2 regions of the Blautia hydrogenotrophica DSM 10507 genome follow, and region 2 is predicted to be linked to the other one. Evidence: riboswitches for the same ligand, from Rfam matches in the RefSeq annotation. Region 2 holds a riboswitch; the other holds the start of a gene.
What was found. A riboswitch is a leader RNA that binds a small molecule or an ion and turns the genes downstream of it on or off. The one in region 2 is predicted to bind thiamine pyrophosphate.
Positions count from the first base shown of each region.

Region 1: it holds a riboswitch for thiamine pyrophosphate, as region 2 does, so the genes downstream of both, thiC (phosphomethylpyrimidine synthase ThiC) here and thiW (energy coupling factor transporter S component ThiW) in region 2, are expected to answer to the same signal.

Region 1 is NZ_CP136423.1:1,171,616-1,174,763, forward strand. Features, by position in the region: gene purD (phosphoribosylamine--glycine ligase) at 1-713, shown strand, start outside; TPP riboswitch at 859-968, shown strand; gene thiC (phosphomethylpyrimidine synthase ThiC) at 1,111-2,412, shown strand; gene BLHYD_RS05600 (SseB family protein) at 2,625-3,148, shown strand, end outside.
Region 2 is NZ_CP136423.1:1,522,079-1,525,226, forward strand. Features, by position in the region: partial or broken gene thiE (thiamine phosphate synthase) at 105-665, opposite strand; gene thiM (hydroxyethylthiazole kinase) at 652-1,476, opposite strand; gene thiW (energy coupling factor transporter S component ThiW) at 1,469-1,987, opposite strand; TPP riboswitch at 2,418-2,524, opposite strand.

The DNA of each region.
Region 1 (3,148 bases), 350 kb from region 2:
TTATGACTGGTCGGGAAGTCTCAGTATTATCTTATGTGGATGGAACTACGATTAAGACGATGACATCGGCGCAGGACCATAAACGTGCCAAGGATGGCGATCAGGGATTGAATACTGGCGGAATGGGAACGTTTTCACCCAGCCCGTTTTATACGAAGGAGATTGACGAGTACTGCCAGAAGCATATTTATCAGCCTACTGTGGATGCGATGAGAGCAGAGGGAAGACCGTTTACGGGAATTATCTTTTTTGGTCTGATGTTGACAGAGCAAGGCCCAAAAGTATTAGAATACAACGCCCGTTTTGGAGATCCTGAGGCTCAGGTAGTGCTGCCGAGAATGAAAAATGATATCGTAGAAGTCATGGAGGCCTGTATCGACGGCAAGCTGGATGAGATTGAGTTGCAGTTTGAGGACAATGCAGCAGTCTGCGTCGTATTGGCATCGGAGGGCTATCCGGTGAAATATGAGAAGGGGATTCCGATTACTGGCTTTGAAAATTTCCAGGGCAAAGATGGATATTACTGCTTCCACGCGGGAACAAAGCTGGAAGATGGACAGATTGTGACAAATGGAGGTCGTGTTCTGGGAATCACTGCGAAAGGAGCCAATCTGAAGGAGGCCAGAAAAAACGCTTATGAGGCCACGGAATGGATATCTTTTGCAAATAAATATATGCGACACGATATCGGAAAAGCGATTGATGAGGCATAAAGTTTAGAGCAAGGCTGGATAGTGTTTCCACGGAAATGCGCGTTGCGCGATGAAGTGGAAATACTATTCAGCCTTTCCCATAACAGAAACGCTCCGTCTCTTTTACTTGACTTTTTAGGGCGATTCGTTTATTATGATAATAATAAAACAAACACAGGGGTGCTGATGAGAATCGGCTGAGAAAAAGCGAGAAGTTTTTAACCCTAGAACCTGTATCTGGATAATGCCAGCGTAGGGAGTCATGAAAGGATTTTGTTATCATACCCTCTTGGATTATTCCAGGAGGATTTTTTTATAGGAGGTGTCTCTGGAATCTCCTATATGATCTTTCCTCTGGGATGTCCTGTACGACGAAAGGCACTCAAAGTTACAGGAACCATGACAAGGAGGAAGAGGTATGTATACGACACAGATGGATGCAGCAAAACGGGGAATTATCACAGAGGAAATGAAGGCAGTCGCGGCAGAAGAACAGATTAGTACGGAGGCGCTGCGGGACTTGGTGGCGAAAGGACAGGTGGTGATTCCAGCCAACAAGAATCACAAATGTCTGAAACCCCATGGGATTGGCAGAGCTTTAAAGACAAAGATCAATGTGAATCTGGGAACTTCCAAAGATTGTCTAGATCTAGATTTGGAGATGTCCAAAGTGATGGAAGCGGTGAAAATGGGAGCCGAGGCAATTATGGATTTGAGTTCTTTCGGGGATACACAGGTGTTTCGCCGCAAACTGACAGCAGAGTGCCCTGCAGTCCTAGGAACGGTGCCAATCTATGACGCTGTGGTCTATTACAATAAGGCATTGAAAGCGATTACTTCCCGCCAGTGGATTGACATTGTCAAAATGCACGCAGAGGACGGTGTGGATTTTATGACGATACACTGCGGAATCAATAAAGCTACTGCGGAGCGTTTTAAAAAGGCAAAACGTCACACAAATATTGTATCCAGAGGCGGTTCTATCATTTTTGCTTGGATGGAGCTGACCGGAAATGAAAATCCATTTTATGAATATTACGATGAGATCTTGGACATCTGCCAGCAGTACGATGTCACTTTGAGCCTGGGAGATGCATGTCGTCCAGGAAGCATTGCAGACGCAGGGGACATTCCACAGATCGAAGAGCTGGTGACTTTGGGAGAACTGACGATGAGGGCCTGGGAGAAAAATGTGCAGATCATGATTGAAGGCCCAGGACATATGCCTTTGAATCAGATTCGGGCTAACATGGAGATTGAGCAGACCATCTGTAAGGGAGCTCCTTTTTACGTGTTGGGACCTCTGGTGACGGATGTAGCGCCAGGCTATGACCATATCACCGCAGCGATCGGCGGAGCGATTGCGGCTACTTACGGTGCTTCATTTTTGTGCTATGTAACTCCAGCAGAGCATTTGAGACTTCCAAATCTGGAAGATGTGAAAGAAGGAATCATTGCCTCCAAAATCGCCGCCCATGCTGCGGATGTGGCAAAAGGTCTTCCAGGGGCCAGTGACTGGGACTACGAGATGAGTGAGGCCAGGAGAAATCTGGATTGGGACAGACAGTTCGAATTGGCGATTGATGAGGAAAAAGCCAGACGTTATCGTGCGGAATCCACTCCTGAGAGAGAGGATACCTGTACCATGTGTGGAAAGATGTGCGCGGTGAGAAATATTAATAAAATACTTCGCGGGGAAAATGTGGATATTATGGACTAGACAATAAAAGTATATTGTGGGAGTTGTCGATATTGAAAGGAAAGGATTGCTTCAGGCAGTCCTTTTCTGTATTATAAGGAGGCTTTTGGAAAGAAGTATATTAAGGAGTATCAGTCAGGTGCTTTGTCAGATGGTTTATTGACAAGAACAGAAGAAAGACGGTACAATGTACAAATCGAGGCTTACCTTCCAATACTGGGAGGTGTTATAGAATGATAGGAGCAGTTAGAAAGGATAAAAAAATGACGAGAGAAAGTATCATTAAAAATTTACAGACTGCAGATTGCTTTTACGTACCCTTCTCTGTGAGTACAAGAATGCCTTATGTGATGTGTGATCCGATAGATTTTGACGATCAGATACTTGTCTTTGAGAGAGAGGAAGATCTAAAAGCGTATGTCAAAGCGCAGGTGGAGCAAAAAAATCTGATGCAGGCCACGAGGGTGGAGAAGTCCATGTACAATAGATTTTATGGGAATCTCTATGGAATCGGTGTCAACGCGATCCTGTACAAAAAAGGAGATGAGGAACGAAAAATTGAGCTGAAAGATGTGGCAGTCCAGGCAGATTTTTCAAAGATTCCTGAGGAGAAGAAGCCGCTTTTGAATCCTACTTTGCAGTTGTCAGGAATATATTTTATGCAGGCGTGGCGTAGAAATCTACCGCCAGAGGAGAAAGGGGATATCCGATCTTTGGAGGAAGAATTGGTGGCAAACATCATACGGTCTAAGTTTCT
Region 2 (3,148 bases):
AGGCGAGGGGTAGGTTGTACTAGCTGTCTGGCTAAGCTTAGTAGGTCTGAGGTCGCTTTTCCCGGGTTGTCCGAGGAGAATATCGCAGAGATCACAGCAACGCCGTCTACCTGACTGCCGGAAAGTTTTCGCAGATTCAAGGCATGGATGCCGCCGATGGCCACCACTGGAATCGTGACAGCAGCACAGATTTCCCTTAGCTTTTCCACGGACAGATTGCGGGCGTTTTTCTTTGTGCTGGTTCCAAATACGGCGCCGACACCGATATAATCGGCTCCAGCGGCCTGGGCAGCGACGGCTTCTGCTACCGTAGCCGCAGAGATTCCCAGGATTTTATCTTTTCCAATGAGAGCGCGCAGATTTTTACCCTGGATATCACCTTGCCCTACATGGACGCCGTCTGCGTCGATGGCCAGCGCGATCTCTACACTGTCATTGACCACGAAGGGGACTTGGTATTTGGCGCACAGAGCTTTTAGTTCTAATGCTTCTTTTTGAAAAGCCGACGGTTCTAAATCTTTCTCTCTGATCTGCAAAAAAGTCGCTCCATGCTTCAATACGTCCTCGCAGATGGATGTCAGCGTCTCCCCTTCTTTTAACCATGTGCGGTCCGTGATCGCGTAGAGCAGCATGGAATGCCGGATTTCTTCTTTAGAAAAGTTCATAGTGAATTCCCTCCCTGAGCTGTATTTCAGTTAAGTTGAACATTGCGTCAATGAGATCGGTGCGGAACGTGGCATTTCCTGTCTGGTTCGTGAGTCTTCTTTTTTCTGCCAATTCTCCACAGACTCCCATTGCCGCCGTCGCGGAAACTGCCGCGCAGAAGAGATCTTCAGGTGTCGCCGCGCAGAACGCACCGATCAAGGCGGTCAGCATACAGCCGCTTCCGGTGATGCGGGCCATGGTCGGGCAGCCATTATGCAGGACGACACTGCGCGTCCCGTCGGAGATAACATCCAGCGCTCCGGAGAGGACGATGACGCTGCCTGCCTTTCGTGCCAGGGACCTAGTCATTTCCAGGACATCGGGAAGATTGTCTATGGTGGCAGCGTCCTTTGGGCTTACGTCTACGCCGCTTCCGCTGGACTGCTGGCCGGATAGAAAGCGAATCTCAGAGGCATTTCCTCGGATGACAGAAAAGTGCACCTGTTCTAGCAGGGTACGGGATGCTTCCCGGCGAAGCTGGGTTGTGCCCGCGGCCACTGGGTCGAGGATGACGGGCTTTTTCAATTGATTGGCTTTTTTTCCAGCTGCAACCATGGAAGCGGTAAAGTCGATGGCTCCTAGGTTACAGACCAGGGCGTCAGCCCCTGATACGGATTCTTCCACCTCACGGATGTCCTGGGACATAGACGGGGAACCGCCTGTAGCAAGGATGATATTGGCACAGTCGTTGACAGTTACAAAATTTGTGATGCACTGTATCAGAGGTTGGTTCTGTCTCACACAGTGCAGAGGGGTGATAAAGTCATACATGATCGTTGCCTCCATTCAATTCACTGAGCATTCTGCGAAAGACACCGCTGCGTCTTAAAAGAAGCAGGACGGCGACGCCCATCGCTCCGCCGACCACAGCGGCGGGGGTATAAAAAGGGATGTAGTAGTACCAATTTTGAAGATCTAGGCCATAGAACCATTTCATCAGTGGGTAGGACGCCAGTGCGCCGCAGATACCAGTGCCGATGATTTCTCCCACATAGGCGAGGTAAATCTTTTTGGTTTTCCGATAGAGTAGACCGCCGATGATGGGGCCAAAGATTGCTCCGGTGATTGCCTGAATGGTACGTCCAGACATCATACGTAAAGCTCCGCATAAAAACGCGCTGGCGCAGCCATACCAAGGGCCTACAAACACGGCCGCCAACACATCCACGAAATGCTGGAAAGGTGCCATTGCTGGAAAGTAGACAAAGGTGTTTAACACGTAGGCTAGACATGCAAACATGGCAGACAACATTAACTTTCTTGTAGTATTTTTTGTTTTCATTTAAGATGCTCCTTTGCGGTACAGAGAAAACAGCCGATATTTCCGACACTTCCCTGCACAAAAATTCAGTACGGTTTTCCCGAGAAAATGGAAAAACCTTGGAAGGTCGGTCGAAGCTTGCTGGCTTCCTCTCACGCCGGAACACGGCTTCCCATCGCTGTCATACAAGATTCAGGGCGCTCCCCCTCAATCTGTCACGGATTGACCGTGAAAATACCTCCTTTCCTTGAACTGTATAAAGTGGGCAAACCCACGTCAGCTCCCCATCCCCTCAATCTTGAGGGTGCATTTTACTTTACACGCCGAGCACAGCCACCTACGGTGATTACCTCTTGTGCGAGTATGCATCTTTAGCGGAGCGTTTCTGATATAGGAAAGAATTTTCCTATATCAGAAAAACAGGAGGCATTGTCGAATGCCTCCTGTAAAAAATCTCTCGTTCATGACTTCCTACGGCGGCATTATCCGCATCAGGTAAAGGGTCGAAGTTCAAAACTTCCTCTCAGCCTGTAAGTACAAGCTCCCCTGTTTTTATTAACCACATTATACACTTGTATTTTGATTTTTGCAAGTATTCTGAAAAATATATAGTCGGGCGGGGAACGATTGGTACCGTTCACTCACTTACAATTCGTGAGCAGTAACATACTTCGCGATGCACACAAACCATTGTAAGCAGCAGTTTGGCGAGAGTATGTCTTGGGATGTGGAAGATCTGAACTGTAATTTGCTGCATGCTTTTTCCTTTAAAACATGGGCATTCGGTTGACTTTTCAGAGGGAAATCTATATAATAGGCAATGGATTCAGTAAGAATATCTGAGCAGAATTTCTGCGGCTGTGAGTGCGGATGCCGCAGTGATTTTGAGAGTAAGGGCTATGTAAAACAAAGCGGAGGAGACAGGAGCTCTGTTTTGCATTGCCCTTTTTCTATGTATAGGAAAAAATTTTCCTATACATAGAAACGCTCCGCGAAGGATGCACACGCCGCAATGAGGAATATCACCGCAAGGCGGTCTGCGGCGGAGCGCAAAGCGAGCAGCTTCCTTTAAGACTGAGGGAAGAAGGAAACGGAATCAGGCTTGCTCACTTTGCATTGTCACTGGAAAAAATTTTCCTATACATAGAAACGCTCCGCGAAGGATGCACACGCCGCAATGAG